3 regions of the Nocardioides ultimimeridianus genome follow, and region 1 is predicted to be linked to each of the others. Evidence: predicted binding sites of a transcription regulator. Region 1 holds the regulator's gene; each other region holds the start of a gene.
What was found. Region 1 encodes LexA, which represses DNA repair genes until DNA is damaged. Its sites were predicted from a motif close to TCGAACANNTGTTCGA; they were not measured.
Positions count from the first base shown of each region.

Region 1 (5,658 bases):
GGAGGCGTGGCTCGCGGCCGGCGCCGCCTGGGCCCCCGGCGAGACCAGAGCCAGTGACCCGGCGAGCGTGATGGCGAGGAGAAGCCCGAGAACAGGCCTGCTGCTGCGGAGCATGGAACCTTCGACTTTCGACTGACCGGACAGAGCACGTACCCGACGACCCTACGTGAGCGTGGGGCGCGCCCCGAAAAGTCGCGGGCTCAGCTCCGGTACGCCGTGGCCCGCACCGCGTTCGGGAGGTTGTCGTCGGTGCCGTGCTGGGCGTAGCAGCTGTAGTAGGTCGCGCTGCTGTAGCCGTTCCAGCAGGTGCTGAAGCGCGGAGACGCATTGACCACCTCGACCTCGACGTTCCGCACGGTCGCGGAGCCGAACGGGATGCGGATGGTCGCATCGCCCGTCGAGGAGAGCGCGATCAGCCGCGAGGAGGTGCCGCCGGAGGCCGCGTTGATCCACAGCGTCGCCGCCGCACCACGCGTCTTCGCCGGAAGGTCCAGGTGGAGGCGCAGGTGCCAGGCACTGCCGGTGCCGGCCTTCGGGGTGAGCCGGAGCACCCGGTAGCTCAGGTGCAGGAGCCGGAAGGAGGTCGACCAGCTGAGGTGGCCGGGCCCGACCGAGGAGCTGGTCGCGACCGGCGCGCTGGGGTACTGGTTGGCCGCCGCCTCACTGAAGTACCTCGTGGGGTGACGGGCCGCGAGGTCGAACCTGCTCAGGGCGCGGGTGAGGTCGATGTGGTGCGCGGCGAGCGCGCTCCTGACCCCCTTGATGGAGTACATGTCCGGCGCACCCGGGCTGGCGTCCAGGCGTTGCCAGATCTGGCGGATCAGCAGCGGCAGCGCACCGGACTTCTCGGTCACCAGGCGCTCGGTCAGGAACCGGAAGAAGATCCAGGTGCCGTACCAGTGCAGGTTGACGTCGCCGTTGGTGTCCAGGGGCAGGGAGGGGTTGCGGATCGGGTCGGCGCCATAGGACAGGTACTGCATGTTGTCGTTGATCGAGGTGTACAGCTCGTCCTCGGCCCAGGTGGCGGTCGCCTCCATGATCCAGGGGTCCTCGAAGAAGTCGTAGCTGAACTGCACCGCGTGGAAGAACTCGTGGGCGGCGGTCACCTCGAGGTTCTCCAGCTGGGTGTGACCGGGGTACTGGGCCGGGGCGTAGTCGTTGTCGAGGACGCAGTACGCCGATCCGGCGTACCCGGTGTTCAGCGCGGGGTCGTCGCTCGTGCAGAAGCCGTAGAGGTGGTAGCGGGAGAGCTCGCCCAGGTAGATGTCGGTCTGGTCGGCGTTCATGCCGCCCAGGCTGCCGTTGTCGGCGCTGGCGGAGTCGACGAGCGGCATCCGGTAGCCGGCGGCGGCGTAGGTGTCCCAGACGTGCTCCATCGTCGCGAGCACCTCGTCGACGTAGTCGGGATCCTTGTTCGTGTCGCCACCGTCCGTGGGGTCGACGCCGTTGGTGCTGTCCTCGGTCGACAGGTCGTAGTGCACGCAGAGGGGAAGCCTGGTGCTGCACTCCTCGTGCTCGGTGCCGGTGTAGACCACCGGGAAGTCGGGGTCGCTGTCGGAGGGCCCCGGCCGCGCAAGGATCCGGTCGGCCTGGGTGCGCTGATCGGGGGACAGCGCGGGATAGGCGGCCCGCAGGTCGCGCAACAGCAGGGTGGCGTCCTCGTGCCTCTGCGCGAGGCGGGACGCGGCCCGGCTCCCTCCGAAGAGGGACTCGGCCCGGGACAGCTCGGCGGCGGCCTGCGCCCGGGTCGTCGTCGGAGGCTGGTGGATCGCGGCGGTGGCCGGGGAGGCGTGGGCCGGCTGGCTCGCACCGGTGACGCCGAGGCCCGCGAGCGACGCGGTGATGACCAGGGAAAGGACGCGGGCCCGTCCGGAGATGCGGATCACCTGCTGAATCTAGGGGATCGGCATCCCCGGGCGGACCCGGGAGAGGCAAAGAAGCGCGGCGTCGGCGTCAGACCTTGCGGAGCACGGCGGTGACCTTGCCCAGGATCGTGGCGTGGGTGCCGTCGATCGGCTCGAAGGCCGGGTTGTGCGGCAGCAGCCACACCTGGCCGTTCTTGCGCTGGAAGGTCTTCACGGTGGCCTCGCCGTCGATCATCGCGGCGACGATCTCGCCGTTCTCGGCGGTGGCCTGCTGGCGGATGACGACGTAGTCGCCGTTGCAGATCGCGGCGTCGATCATCGACTCGCCGCTGACCTCCAGCAGGAACAGCTGGCCGTCGCCGACCAGCTGCTTCGGCAGCGGGAAGACGTCCTCGACCCGCTCCTCGGCGAGGATCGGTCCGCCGGCGGCGATCCGGCCGACCAGCGGAACGTTGCTCGGGGCGGGCGCGGAGTCGTTGATGGCGGTCTCGTCGTACTCCGACTCGGCCTGGGTCATGCCGCTGAGCGGGCGTCGCTTCATCAGGGTCTCGGGGAGGAACACCTCGATGGCGCGGGGCAGGTGGGGGTCGCGGCGTACGAACCCCTTGGCCTCGAGCTGGCGCAGCTGGTGGGCGACGCTGGAGGTGCTGGTCAGGCCCACCGCCTCGCCGATCTCGCGCATGCTCGGCGGGTAGCCGCGCTTGTCGATGGCCTTCTTGATCGTGGTCAGGATCCGCTGCTGGCGTGGGGTGAGGCCCGTGCCGTCGGGCGGACCGTCGGGGAGCTCACTCACGGGGCGAACAGCCTTCTTGGTCATGGGTCGAACGTAACCCCGATCACCCCGGATCTCAAACAGGTGTTCGATCCGGCGTGTCGCGACACGCCGTCGAACACGCGTGCGACGAAATGCCGCGATTGTGTCGAATGCGTGTTCTATGCTCGTCCATGTGTTCGATCGAACGTCTGATCGAAGCCGGGCCCAGAAGTTGTGTCGGCGGCCTCGGTCAGAGTGAGGGCACACCGACCAGCAACCCCTTCCCCGGAGGTCACCATGAGCACCATCAGCTTCAGCCCCGCGTACGTCTCCCGCCCGCAGGTGCGGCTCACCCGCCGCGGCCGGCTCGTGGTCCTCGCGCTCTCGCTGCTGGCGGTGCTCGCGGTCGCCCTGATGGTCGCCTCCGCCTCGGCCGCCGGCAGCCACTCCGGGACGCCCGACGTCCACCTGGTCACCGTCCAGCCCGGCGACACGCTGTGGGACATCGCCGGCGACGCCGCCGCGGCCCACGGCACGCAGACCGGTGACATGGTGCAGCGCCTCGAGGACCTCAACCCGATCGACGACGGCATGGTCTACGTCGGTCAGCAGATCCGCGTGCCCAACTGAGGCACGACCAGCTCGTCCGTCGCCTCGACCCCGGCGGACGTAGGGGAAGACGAGGGGCCCGATCCTGCGCGGATCGGGCCCCTCGCGCTGTTCCTCCACAGGGCGGCGGGCCGAGGGTGGCCGGGCGGGGTGCCTTCGGCGTACGTTCTGGGCAATCCGCCTCGGGAGGGTTCCATGAAGTACGTCGGCATCGCCGTCCTGCTGTTGCTGCTGGTCGGGTGCGGGGGAGACCCGCAGCCCCGGTTCTCGCCCAGCCCCACCGTCTCCCCGCCCACCACGACCGCTGCCGCGGTCGAGACCCCGCAGGAGTTCCTGCGGCGGTGGGTGCACGCGATGGATGCCATGGAGCGCACCGGCAACCCGGCGGCATGGCAGCGGATGAACTTGCGAAGGTGCAAGAGCTGCTCTGTCGCCGCTGAAGTGGTGAAAGCGGTGTACGCGGCGGGCCGGAAGGTCGTCGGCGGGCAGTCGAGAATCGTGTCGATCGGTCGCGCGGCCTCGGGCAGGTGGCACGTCCGAACGGTGAGTCGCCCGAGTCGGATCGTCGATCAGTCCGGCACCGTCAAAGGGTCGTTCCCGGGTGGTCCGACGATGTTGGAGATCACCTTGGTCAAGCAGGGCGACGGGTTGCGGGTCGCCACGCTCATTCGGGTCGTGAAGTGATGCTGCGTCGCGGTGTCGCCGTGCTGTTGGTCGTCTACGTGAGCTTCTTCTTCGTCGACACTCCGGCCCAGGCTCGCGGCGGTGGATCGTGTGCAGGGGGCGCGACCCTCATCGCTGCAGCGGTCGAGTGTCAGGACCGCTCGCACGGCGGCAGCGCCCCTGTTGGGACTTCGGTCGATGTCGTCGGGGTGAGCGAGGTGTGCGCGCCTGGTTCCGCGGGGGCCTGCCAGCCGGTGGCGTGTCCCGGCATGAACGTGGGCGACGGGTTCCAGATGACGGAGCACCTGTCGGACGGCACGTCCCGCACCGTGTGCCAGACGTCGAGCGACTCGATGGCCGGCCTCGGACCGAGCCCGGGCCAGGTGGCGCAGGCGATGCGGCGCCTGTCCTGGCCCGGCAGCCCGCTGATGATCCAGCCCGTCAACGGCCGGACCCTGGTCAACTTCCGGACGAACTTCTACACGACCAATACCGGCCCGACCACGAAGACCGTCACCCTGCTGGGGAGGCGGATCACCATCGAGGCCACGCCGAGCTACCGGTGGAGGTGGGGCGACGGCGGCCGGGCGAGCGGGACGAGCGCGGGGGCGGCGTACCCGCACCTGCTGGTGACCCACGAGTACCTCCGCAAGGGCGTGGTCCACCCGCGCCTCGACACCGTCTACTCGGGGCGGTTCCGCATCGGGCAGGGCGCGTGGCAGGCGATCCCCGGCACCCTCACCGTCATCGGCACGCCGCAGCGGCTCGAGGTCGTCACGGCCCGGCCGGTGCTGGTCAATCCCTACGGCTGAGGGCTTGTGGGGAGATCCGGGGCTATCCGATGGACTTCGATCTCCCCGTAGTTGCCACGACACTGCGCCGCCAGCGCGGTCTGGTCGGCCGCGGCCAGCTGCTCGAGGCCGGCGCCCTACCGCACGACATCAAGCGTGCTCCGCCGGCGCCGGCTCGCCACCGTCCACCCGGGCGTGTACGTCGACCACACGGGTCCGTTGACCCAGCGGCAGCGCGAGTGGGCGGCCGTGCTCGCGGTCTGGCCGGCTGCGCTGTCGGGCCGGTCCGCGCTCGGCCTACCCGCAGCCGGTGGGATCGAGGTCGCCGTCGACTGGGCGCGCAGGCCATCAGGCCCGCCGGGTGTCGTCGTACGCCGGACCCGATCCTTCGACCAGCGAGTGGTGTGGGCCGGTGACCCTCCCGCGCTGCTGCCCGAGCACGCGGTGATCGACGTGGCACAAGAGCTGTTGGCCCAACGCGATGTGGCGACGGCGTACGCCTTGATCGCGAACAGTCGCGACCGGGTGACCATCTGGCGCGTGCGGTCGGCGCTGGAGGGGCGCGAGCGGGTCGGGCACCGGCGGATCCTGGCCGGGCTGATCGATGACGTCGCCGACGGGTCCCACTCGGTGCTCGAGCGCGGGTTCCTCACTGAGGTGGCTCGGCCGCACGGGCTGCCGCCGGTCGCGCGGCAGGTCCGCGGCACGGCGGACGGACGGGCGGTGCGCTACGACCTGAGGTACGCCGCGTTCGGGGTGATCGTGGAGCCGGACGGGTTCGCGTTCCACGGCACCACGCGGATGCGCGACGCCGACGCCCACCGCGACCTCGCCACCCTCGCCGAGACCGGCGACATCACGGTGCGCATCACCTACGGTCAGGTGTTCCGCGACGGCTGTGCGACCGCGATGCGGCTCGGCGCGGTGCTGGCCCGGCGTGGCTGGGAGGGCCGGCCGACCCGGTGCGCCCGTTGCT
Region 1 is NZ_BAAHAB010000003.1:26,535-32,192, forward strand. Features, by position in the region: gene ACYU8V_RS01245 (MXAN_6640 family putative metalloprotease) at 1-114, opposite strand, end outside; gene ACYU8V_RS01250 (MXAN_6640 family putative metalloprotease) at 201-1,886, opposite strand; gene lexA (transcriptional repressor LexA) at 1,954-2,682, opposite strand; gene ACYU8V_RS01260 (LysM peptidoglycan-binding domain-containing protein) at 2,917-3,249, shown strand; gene ACYU8V_RS01265 (hypothetical protein) at 3,424-3,912, shown strand; gene ACYU8V_RS01270 (hypothetical protein) at 4,185-4,703, shown strand; gene ACYU8V_RS01275 (hypothetical protein) at 4,839-5,658, shown strand, end outside; gene ACYU8V_RS01280 (hypothetical protein) at 5,657-5,658, opposite strand, start outside.

Region 2 (5,658 bases), on a different contig from region 1:
CGGCGTCCGGGACGTCGGCCGCCTCGACCCGCGCGCGGTAGTCGTCGCCGCCGTCGGGGTCGCCCTCGCCCAGCTCCTTGCGGATCGCCGCGAGCTGCTGGCGCAGGACGTACTCGCGCTGGCTCTTCTCCAGCGACTCGCGCACGTCGGCGTCGATCTTGTCGCTGACCTCCGACTCCGCGACGAAGTCGCGGGTCCACTCCAGCAGCAGCTCGAGCCGCTCACGGACCGAGGGGGTCTCGAGGAGCTGCCGCTTGCGGTCGTCGGAGAGGTACGGCGCGTACCCGGCCGTGTCCGCGAGCGTCTCGGGGTCGTCGATGCGGCTGACCTGGTCGGCGATCGGCCACGCCTCGCGCCGCTGCAGCAGCCCGACGACGAGCTTGCGGTAGTCGTCGGCGAGGGCACGGACGTCGTCGTCGATCGTGCCGCCGCCGACCTCCTCGACCTCGACCCACAGCGCGGCGCCGGGGCCGCTGACCCCGCTGCCGATGCGGGCGCGGGCGTCGGCCTTGAGCACCGCGGCGGGCTCCCCGCCGGAGAACCGGCCGACCTTCTCGACGGTCGCCACGACGCCGTACGACGCGTAGCGGTGGTCCTCGAGGCGCGGGGCCACCAGGACGCGGGTGGGGGCGCCGCTCTCGCGGGAGGCCGCCTGGGCGGCGTCGATGGCGGCGCGGGCGGGCTCGTCGAGCTCGACCCGGACCACCATCCCGGGAAGCACCACCACATCGGAGAGGAACAGCACCGGAAGCTGGATCGGGTTCGTCATGCCCGGTCCAATGCCCGCGGGCGGGCGGGTGTTCCGTCGTTCGCGGAGGGCGAACCGCCGGACCGGCGGCTCAGGCGCCGTTGGACTCCGCGAACTGCTCGTGGTTGCGGATCACCTCGGCGATGATCACGCCGAGGATCTGCTCGGCGAAGCGCGGGTCGAGGCCCGAGGTCTCCGCCATCGAGCGCAGCCGCGCGATCTGCACCGCCTCGCGCCCCGGGTCGGCCGGCGGCATGCCCGCACGCGCCTTGAGGCGACCGACCTGCTCGGTGCACTTGAACCGCTCGGCGAGCAGATGCACCAGGGCGGCGTCGAGGTTGTCGATGCTCGACCGGAGCCGGAGCAGCTCGGCGCGGGGGTCCTCAGTCATGGGGACAATCCTGCCCCAACCCTCCCCACCCGGGCACCGCGTGGGCTTCAATGTCCGGATGGAGGACCATCATCGCGATATCCATCCCCCGATCGCGTGGCCGCTGAGCGATGCCGAGGCGCTGCGCGAGGAGCTGCTGGCGGCGTACGACGAGCCGGGGCGGGCCTACCACGACCGGCGGCACCTGCGGGAGGTGCTGGTCCGCCTCGACGAGCTCGCGGCGCACGGTGTCGCCTTCGACCCGCTCCCCACCCGCCTGGCCGCGTGGTTCCACGACGCCGTGTACGACGGCGAGCGGGACGCCGAAGAGCGCTCGGCCGCCTGGGCGGAGGTCGCGCTGCCGGCGTACGTCGACGCGGCGACCGTCGCCGAGGTCGCGCGCCTGGTCCGGCTCACCGAGTCGCACCGGCCCGACCCCGAGGACACCAACGGCGCCGCGCTGTCCGACGCCGACCTCGGGGTGCTCGCGCTGCCGGCTGCCGACTACGCGGCGTACGCCGCCAACGTCCGCCGGGAGTACGCCCATCTGTCCGACGAGGTCTTCGCCGCGGGCCGCGCCGATCTGCTCGCCGACCTGCTCGACCGGCCGGCCCTGTTCCGCACCGAGGCGGCCGGCCGCCTCTGGGAGGCCGCGGCGCGCGGCAACATCGCGGCCGAGCTCGGCGAGCTCGCGGCGGCTAGGCCTCGAACTGCAGCGAGATGACGTGCCCGTCGCCGCGGTAGGTGGTGCGGGACAGCTCGATCGGCCGCTCACCCCACAGCGCGCGGCGTGAGTGGCGCAGCACGGCCGCGCCCGGCTCGATCTCGAGCAGCCGCGCCTCCTCCGGCGAGGCGACGGCGGCGCTGATCGCGTCCTCGGCCCAGGTCGGGCGGTGGCCGCGGCGGGCGAGCTCGGCGTACAGGCTGCTGGGGAGCTCGCCGTCCAGGAACTGCGGGACCAGGTGCTCGTTGAGGAAGGTGTCGGTGATGCAGACCGGGCGCCCGTCGGCCAGCCGTAGCCGGCGCCACCGGATCACCGAGCTGCCGGGCTCGACGTCGAGCGCCTGCGCGACCCGCGTGGGCGCCGGGCAGCGCGCGGCCATGATGCTGCGCGACTCGGCGAGGAGGCCGCGGCGCTCGAGGTCCTCGCTGAACCCGGACACCCGCGAGCGGACCCGGCGCGGTCGCGCCACGAAGGTGCCACGCCCGGGGAAGCGCTCCAGGACGCCCTCGGCGACCAGGGCGTCCAGCGCGTGCCGGACCGTCATGCGGGCGACGCCGAAGCGATCGACCAGGTCACGCTCGGACGGTGCCGCTGCTCCGGGCGAGCTCTCGGCCACCAGGGCGCGCACGTACTCCCTGATGGTCACGTGCTTCAGCGCGATGCTCACACCAACTGCCCCCAGTCCGGTTCTTCTCCTCGCAGGTTAGGGCGCGGCCAACCGGCCGATCCCGGGAATCGGATTTTCTTTGCCATGCAGCGGCTGCCGAACATCTGTTCGATCCGGTGTTACCGTGGATGCATGGACTTCCAGTCGACGCTGTTCGCGGCCGAGCCGGCCGCCGGGCCGAGCTTCGCGACGCTGGGCCGGACGCCGCTGAGCGACGGTGCGTGGGTCGACGTCGCGCGCTCCTGGCTGCCCGACGCCGACGAGGTCTTCGCCCGCATGGTGCAGGAGGTGCCGTGGCGCGCGGAGCGCCGCCGGATGTATGACCGGGTCGTCGACGTACCCCGCCTAGTGCACACCTACATGATCGGCGAGGACCTCCCCCACCCGATGCTGACGACGGCGCGCGAGGCCCTCAGCGAGCAGTACGCCGAGGAGCTCGGCGAACCGTTCCGCACCGCCGGCTGCTGCTACTACCGCGACGGCCGCGACAGCGTGGCGTGGCACGGCGACACGATCGGCCGCGGCTCGACGCAGGACACCATGGTCGCGATCGTGTCGCTGGGCGACCCGCGGCGGCTCTGCCTGCGCCCGCGCTCCGGTGGCGAGGGCATCGCCGTCGAGATGGGCCACGGCGACCTCGTCGTGATGGGCGGCAGCTGCCAGCGCACCTGGGAGCACGCGGTGCCGAAGGTCGCCTCCGCCGGCCCGCGGATCTCGGTCCAGTTCCGCCCCCTGAACGTCTTCTGATTTTCATTTGCGCGAGCGCGTCGGCGCCGGCGGCGCCGCGCTGCCGCGCACCTTCGCGTGGCGGCAAGGCGAACGGCCCCGAGTCAGGGCGTCGGGGAGGCCGACTCGGTGGCCGACGGCGAGGTCGAGGAGACCGCGGTCTCCGTCGGTGTGGCGGTCGGGGTCGGCGACGCGGTCGACGACGTCTGACCGGTCGGGCTCGACGTCGGGGTCGGCGCCGCCGTGGTCGGGACCGCCGTGGTGGTCACGGTCGCGGTCACCGTCGGCGTCGGGGCGGGCTGCTTCCGGCTGCCCGTGGTGTCACCGAACAGGCCGGTCACCGAGGTCCGCTTGTCGGTGGTGGTCCCGCCGGTCAGCGACGACACACTCTTGCCGGCGAGCATCTCGAAGCCGCTGATCGCGAGCATCGCGACCACGAAGACCGCGGCCGAGAGCAGGGCGACCCGGCGCCAGGGAAGCGTCGCCAGCCCCCTCCTCGGCGCCGCGTGGGCGGCCGGCGGAGCGGGGTCGACGGACAGCGGCGCGGGCTCCGCGGGCTCCTCCTCGGTGCCGTCGTCGAGCTCGGAGGACGCGCCTTCGAGATGGGCGTCGGCGCGCGCGAGGTCGGAGGCGACGGTCGGGGAGTCGGAGCGGGCCGCCGCTCGGCGTACCTCCTGCTGGGCCTGGCCGACACGGTGCAGCGCCGTGGCCTGCACCTCGGCCATCTTGCGCCGGCTGGACTGGAGGGCCTGCTTGTAGAGCGCGGTGCTCACCGTGGCCACGACGCTGCCCAGCCCGGCGCCGACGAGGGTCCCGGCAGCGCCGAGGGTCGAGAGCAGCACCGCCACGGTGACCGCGGCGCCGGCGCCCGCGAGGACCGACGGCCAGTCGATCTTCGCCGGGGCGTCGTCCTGCTTCGTCATCGCCTACCAGTCTCGCGGGTGGTTCAAGAGACGCAGGTCTCAGGCGTCGGTGCCGTGCCGGGCGATGAAGGCCAGGATCTGCTCGGACAGCTCCGGGCGGCACACGATGACGTCGGGGAGGTAGACGTCGTCCTGGTTGTAGACCAGCTCGCTGCCGTCGACGCGCGAGGTGAACAGGCCGGCAGAGCGCGCGACAGCGACGGGGGCGGCCGAGTCCCACTCGTACTGACCGCCCGCGTGCACGTAGGCGTCCGCCACATCGCGCACGACCGACATCATCTTCACGCCCGCCGAGCCCATCGGGACCAGCTCCGCGTCGAGCTCCTCGGCGAGCGCCGCCACGAACGCCGGCGGCCGGCTGCGGGAGACGGCGATGCGGGGCCGGGCCGACGTGCGCGCCGGTACGACGGGTGGGGTGCCGGTGTTGAAGGTCTCCCCGATCACGGGCTGGGCGACAGCGCCCGCCACGAGCTCCCCGCCCTGCCAGAGCGCGACGTGCACGGCCCAGTCGTCGCGCGGCGGCTCGGAGAACTCCCGGGTGCCGTCCAGCGGGTCGACGATCCAGACGCGCTCGGCGCTCAGCCGGGCCTTGTCGTCCTTGCCCTCCTCGGAGAGCACGACGTCGTCGGGACGGTACGTCGCCAGCAGGTCCATCAGCAGGTGGTGCGCCGCCATGTCGCCGGCGTCCTTGAGCTCCTTGCCGGCCAGGCCCTCGGCACGGACCTCCAGCAGCCGGCGGCCGGCCACCTCGGCCAGCCACGCGGCGAGGCGGTGGTCGTCGGCGACGACCTCGGGGGACGGCGTACCAGGATCGAAAGTCACGGCGTCACCCTATCGAGGAGCCTGTCGGTGAGGACGAGGCCGCCTTGCCTTGCCGCCAGACCGAGGCAGGACCTACGAAATTCGACTGCGCGCGCTCGCGCAAATGTCATGAGTTGAAGCGGGACTGCGTCTTCTCGAGACCCTCGGTGATCAGGGACTCGACGGCGTCGGCGGCGCGGTCGACCTCGAACGGGAGGTCCTTGCGCTCGGTGGTGGAGTAGTTCGACAGCACGAAGTCGGCGACGTCCTGGCGGCCGGGCGGGCGCCCGATGCCGGACCGCACCCGGAAGAACTCACCCGAGCCGAACGAGCCGCGCAGGGACTTCAGGCCGTTGTGGCCGTTGTCGCCTCCGCCGCGCTTGACCCGGAGCTGGCCGAAGTCGATGTCGAGCTCGTCGTGGATGGCGATGATCCGCTCGGGGCCGACCTTGTAGAAGGTGGCGAGCGCCTTGATCGGGCCGCCGGTCTCGTTCATGTAGCTGCGCGACTTGGCCAGGACCACCCGCGGGCCGGGCGTGCCCGGAGCCCCCAGCCGCCCCTCGACCACGTCGGCGCGGCCGGTCTTGTGGGCGCGGAAGGGCGAGCCCATCCGGCGGGCGAGCTCATCGACCACCAGGTAGCCGATGTTGTGCCGGTGTCCGGCGTACGACGGGCCGGGATTGCCGAGGCCGACGACCA
Region 2 is NZ_BAAHAB010000021.1:202,625-208,282, forward strand. Features, by position in the region: gene lon (endopeptidase La) at 1-769, opposite strand, end outside; gene ACYU8V_RS18970 (chorismate mutase) at 840-1,139, opposite strand; gene ACYU8V_RS18975 (HD domain-containing protein) at 1,198-1,842, shown strand; gene ACYU8V_RS18980 (GntR family transcriptional regulator) at 1,817-2,509, opposite strand; gene ACYU8V_RS18985 (alpha-ketoglutarate-dependent dioxygenase AlkB) at 2,642-3,256, shown strand; gene ACYU8V_RS18990 (hypothetical protein) at 3,340-4,158, opposite strand; gene ACYU8V_RS18995 (3'(2'),5'-bisphosphate nucleotidase CysQ) at 4,198-4,980, opposite strand; gene pth (aminoacyl-tRNA hydrolase) at 5,087-5,658, opposite strand, start outside.
Region 2: the regulator LexA is predicted to act here: its motif matches at 2,606-2,621, upstream of ACYU8V_RS18985 (alpha-ketoglutarate-dependent dioxygenase AlkB).

Region 3 (5,658 bases), on a different contig from region 1:
GCGACGACTGACGATCGCCCGCAGCCTGATCAACCGCCCCGACCTGCTCCTGCTCGACGAGCCGACCACCGGCCTGGACCCCCAGGCGCGCCACCTGCTATGGGACCAGCTGTTCCGGCTCAAGCAGGCCGGCGTCACCCTGGTCATCACCACCCACTACATGGACGAGGCCGAGCAGCTGTGCGACCGGCTCGTGGTCATGGACAAGGGCCTGATCGTCGCCGAGGGCACCCCGCTGGACCTGATCCGGCGCTACTCCACGCGCGAGGTCGCCGAGCTGCGCTTCCCCGTCGGCGAGGGCGCCGACGACAACGACGTCATCGCCGAGAAGATCGCCGACCTCGGCGACCGGCTGGAGGTCCTGCCCGACCGGATCCTGGTGTACGCCGAGGACGGCGAGGCCGTGCTCGCCGCGGCCCTCGAGCGGGGGCTCCGGCCGGTCGCCTCGCTGGTCCGGCGCTCCAGCCTCGAGGACGTGTTCCTCCGGCTGACCGGACGGACCCTGGTCGACTGATGACCTCGACCACCGGCGGGCTCCCGCTTCGCGACGGCGTGCTCCGCCAGGCCGACTACTGGGGCGTCCTCTGGCGGCGTACCTGGCGCGGCGTGCTCGCGACCTCGTTCCTCAGCCCGTTCCTCTACGTCCTGGCGATGGGCGTGCTGCTCGGCGGCTTCATCCACGTCGACCCGGCCCGGCTCGAGGGCGCCCACTCCTACCTGGCGTTCGTGGTGCCCGGCCTGATCGCGGCCCACGCCATGCAGCTGGCGGTCGGCGAGACGACGTACCCGGTGATGGGGATGATCAAGTGGCGCCCGACGTACCGCGCCATGTTCGCGACGCCGCTCGAGGCGCGCCACATCGTCGGCGCCCACCTCTCGACCGTCGCGCTGCACGTCGCGGCCGCGACTGGGATCTACTCGCTGGTGATGGCGCCGTTCGGCGTCTACGCGACCTGGTGGGGTGCGGTGCTCGCCTGGCTGACCCAGGTCGCTGTCGGGATGGCCTTCGCGGTCTGGGTCTACGGCCTGTCCACCCGGTTGCAGAACGAGGAGGGCTTCGGGCTGCTGTTCCGGCTCGGGGTCTTCCCGCTGTTCCTCTTCTCCGGGGCGTTCTTCCCCGTCGCGAACCTCGGCCACGTCGGTGCGGCCATCGCGCGGTGCACGCCGCTGTGGCAGGGCGTCAACCTGTCCCGGATGCTCACCCTCGACCACGTCACCTGGTGGGTCGCAGCGGTGAACGCCGCCGTGCTGGTGGGCCTGGTCGCGACCGGCTGGCGCTGGGCCGTCTCCGGCCTGGAGAGGCGGATGATCGCATGAGCATCCTGTCGCCGGGGGCGGTCGCGCAGCCTCTCGGCCCGCTCGCCGCGCTGCGGCTGCTGGTCTACCGCAACTACGTGGTCTACCGGCGCGCCTGGAAGCTGTTCCTCACCGGCTTCCTCGAGCCGTTCTTCTACCTGCTCTCGATCGGCATCGGCGTCGGGGCGCTCATCGGCGGCTTCGCCTTCCAGGGCCACCACGTCTCCTACAGCGCCTTCGTGGCGCCGGCGATGCTCGCGACCTCGGCGTTCAACGGCGCGCTCATCGACTCCTCCTACAACGTCTTCTTCAAGCTCAAGTACGTCAAGCTCTACGACCAGATGCTGTCGACGCCGCTCACGCCCGCCGACGTTGCGCGCGGCGAGATCGCCTGGGGACAGGTCCGTGGGGGCGCGTACGCCGCCGCCTTCCTGCTGGTCATGCTCGCGATGGGCCTGATCAGCTCGTGGTGGGCCGTGCTCGCGCTGCCGGCCGCGCTGCTGATCGGGTTCGCCACCAGCGCGGTGTGCATGGCGGCCACGACGTACATGCGCAGCTTCCAGGACTTCGACAAGATCACCCTGGTGCAGCTGCCGCTGTTCCTGTTCTCGGCCACGTTCTATCCGGTCACGACCTACCACGGCGCGCTGCGCTGGGTGGTCGAGGCGACGCCGCTCTACCGGGGCGTGGTGCTGTGCCGCGAGCTCACCCTCGGCACCCCCGGCTGGGCCTCGCTGGTGTCGGTGGTCTACCTGGTCGCGCTGGGCCTGGCCGGCTTCGCCGTCGTACGCCGCCGCCTGGAGACCCTGCTGCTGACCTGATCTCCCGGGTGGTTGGCAGGGAATCTCGTGTCGCACGGATCCTGCCGTCGACGATCCTGGGCGCATGACGATCGCACCCGACACCAAGGACTGGACCTGGGTCCTCGAGAAGGCCTGCCCCGAGTGCGGCTTCGACGCCGGGGCGGTCGACGTCGGCTCGATCGCCGCCGCGATCCGCGAGAACGCCGGCTTCTGGGCGAGCGCGCTCGCGCAGGACGGCGTCGAGCAGCGCCCCGAGCCGGGCGTGTGGTCGCCTGTCGAGTACGCCTGCCACGTGCGTGACGTGCACCGCGTCTTCGCCGAGCGCCTCGCGCTGATGCTCGCCGAGGAGAACCCGCTCTTCGCGAACTGGGACCAGGACGAGACGGCCGTCGCCGATCGCTACGACCTGCAGAGGGCGCCGGTCGTGGCGGCCGAGCTCGCCGTCGCGGCGGAGGCTGCCGCTGCGGCGTACGAGCGCGTGGTGGGGGAGCAGTGGCAGCGCCCCGGGCGCCGCAGCAACGGCAGCGTCTTCACCGTGACCACCCTGGGGCGCTACCACCTGCACGACGTCGTCCACCACCGCTGGGACCTGCGTCGGCTGTCCCTGTAACGATGGGGGCATGCGCCACACCGAGTTCTGGGAGCGGATGGACCGCCACCTGGGCGCCTCCTACTCCCGCTCCTGGGCCGACACCATCGTGATCCGCGCCCTCGACGGCCGCACCGCCGCGCAGGCCCTGGCCGACGGCTGGTCGCCCAAGGAGGTCTGGCGCGCGGTCTGGGAGGTCCTCGACCTGCCCGACTCCGAACGCTGACGCGACACGCCGGTCGCTCCTGCCGGAGATCGAACAGATGTTCGTCTAGCCTCATGCGTAACGACAGGGACCACTTCCTGTCCACAGGTACGACGTCGGACGAGCTTGTCCACAACCACGACCCGGCTGACCAGGCTGTGTCGGGACCTCGCTCTAGCGTCGCCGATGTACCTGGCTCGACGACGAATCAAGGAGATTCCCATGGCTGGCGACGACCGCTTCAAGGCACTGGACACCGCACTGCTCAACATCGAGAAGGCCTACGGCAAGGGCTCGATCATGCGACTGGGCGACGACACCCGTGCCCCCCTCGACGTGATCCCCACCGGCGCCATCGCGCTGGACGTGGCACTCGGCATCGGCGGCCTGCCGCGCGGCCGGGTCGTGGAGATCTACGGTCCGGAGTCCTCCGGAAAGACCACGGTGGCCCTGCACGCGGTCGCCAACGCGCAGCGCGCCGGCGGCATCGTGGCGTTCATCGACGCCGAGCACGCCCTCGACCCCGACTACGCCCGCGCCCTCGGCGTCGACACCGACGCGCTGCTGGTCAGCCAGCCCGACTCCGGTGAGCAGGCGCTGGAGATCGCGGACATGCTGATCCGCTCCGGTGCCCTCGACCTGATCGTCATCGACTCCGTCGCCGCGCTCGTGCCCCGCGCCGAGATCGAGGGCGAGATGGGCGACAGCCACGTCGGCCTGCAGGCCCGCCTGATGAGCCAGGCGCTGCGCAAGATGACCGGTGCGCTCAACCAGTCCAAGACCACCGCCATCTTCATCAACCAGCTCCGCGAGAAGATCGGCGTCATGTTCGGCTCGCCCGAGACCACCACCGGTGGCCGGGCACTGAAGTTCTACTCCTCGGTGCGCCTGGACGTGCGCCGGATCGAGACCCTCAAGGACGGCACCGACATGGTCGGCAACCGCACCCGGGTCAAGGTCGTCAAGAACAAGGTCGCGCCGCCGTTCAAGCAGGCCGAGTTCGACATCATGTACGGCCAGGGCATCTCCCGCGAGGGCGGCCTGATCGACGTCGGTGTCGAGGCAGGCCTGGTGCGCAAGGCCGGCGCTTGGTACACCTACGAGGGCGACCAGCTCGGCCAGGGCAAGGAGAACGCCCGCACCTTCCTCAAGGACAACCCCGACCTGGCCAACGAGCTGGAGAAGAAGATCCTCGAGAAGCTCGGCGTCACGCCCACGGTCGAGGACGAGCTCTCCGACGAGCCGATTGGCGTGGATTCGTTCTGATCATCGCGCGAGCGCGTCGCCGCTGATCAGCGCCTTGCCTCACCCGCGTCGTTCGACCCTCCGGTCGCTCGTTCCTCGCTCCCTCCGGATCGCCCGACGCAGGCTCGGCAACCGGCGCTGGCGGCGCCGCGCTGCCGCGCACGCGGTTGTCTTTCGTAGGTCCTGCCATGGTCTGGCGGCAAGCCTTGAGGAGATTTCGTGGTGACCGAGTTCGATACGAGGACGGCCGAAGAGCTTCCGGAGGCCGATCATGAGGCGGTCGCGCGCAAGATCCTGCTCGACCAGCTGACCGGGCAGGCGCGGAGCCGGCACGAGCTGGCGCAGCGGCTGGCGAAGAAGAACGTGCCGGAGGAGATCGCGGTGCGGCTGCTCGACCGGTTCGAGGAGGTCGGGCTGATCGACGACGAGGCCTTCGCCCGGGCCTGGGTCGACTCGCGGCAGCGCACCCGCGGGCTCGCCCGCACGGCTCTGCAACAGGAGCTGCGGCGCAAGGGGATCGACGACGAGACGACGCGGACCGTGCTCGCGGAGGTGGACAGCGACGACGAGGCCGCGACCGCCCGGGCGCTGGTGCGCAAGAAGCTGCGCTCCATGGCCGGGCTGGCGCCCGAGGTGGCGACGCGCAGGCTCGTCGGGATGCTCGCTCGCAAGGGCTACGGGCCGGGTCTCGCGTTCGCGGTCGTGCGCTCCGAGCTCGACGCTGCAGGGGTCGACCCGGACGACCCCTGTGACGGGGGCGACCTGACATGATCGGTGGGTGAGCTTCACCGACGCGCTGCGGCTGCCTGATGACGGAGCCTTCGAGCTGGCCGACCTGCCCACCGACTCCTCGCCCGCGTTCGACGGCGACAAGGACCAGGGCGCGCAGGCGCTGCTCGACCTGGGGCCCGAGCTGCTCGAGCTGCAGACCAAGATGTTCGCCCATCGCGGCCGCTCGACTGCTCGGGGGGTGTTGCTCGTCCTGCAGGGCATGGACACCTCCGGCAAGGGTGGCGTCCTCAAGCACACCGTCGGTCTCGTCGATCCGGTCGGCGTCCGGATCACCTCCTTCAAGGCACCCACCCCGGAGGAGCGCTCACACGACTTTCTGTGGCGGATCGAGCGCGCCGTGCCGGAGCGGGGCTACCTCGGCGTCTTCGACCGCTCCCACTACGAGGACGTGCTGATCGCGAAGGTGCGCCAACTGACCGACGCGCCCGAGATCGAGCGTCGCTACGGCGCGATCAACGAGTTCGAGCAGCGACTCACCGACCAGGGCATCACGGTCCTCAAGTGCATGCTGCACATCTCCCCGGCCGAGCAGAAGGCCCGCCTCGCGGCCCGGCTCGAGGACCCGACGAAGTACTGGAAGTACAACCCCGGCGACGTCGACGAGCGCCAGCTGTGGAGCGAGTACGCCGCGGCCTACCAGACCGCGCTGGAGCGCACCCACACCCCGCACGCCCCGTGGCACGTCGTACCGAGCGACAAGAAGTGGTACCGCAACCTCGCGATCGCGC
Region 3 is NZ_BAAHAB010000005.1:139,589-145,246, reverse strand. Features, by position in the region: gene ACYU8V_RS05965 (ABC transporter ATP-binding protein) at 1-514, shown strand, start outside; gene ACYU8V_RS05960 (ABC transporter permease) at 514-1,317, shown strand; gene ACYU8V_RS05955 (ABC transporter permease) at 1,314-2,117, shown strand; gene ACYU8V_RS05950 (DinB family protein) at 2,182-2,709, shown strand; gene ACYU8V_RS05945 (DUF3046 domain-containing protein) at 2,720-2,914, shown strand; gene recA (recombinase RecA) at 3,116-4,159, shown strand; gene ACYU8V_RS05935 (regulatory protein RecX) at 4,361-4,909, shown strand; gene ACYU8V_RS05930 (PPK2 family polyphosphate kinase) at 4,917-5,658, shown strand, end outside.
Region 3: the regulator LexA is predicted to act here: its motif matches at 2,944-2,959, upstream of recA (recombinase RecA).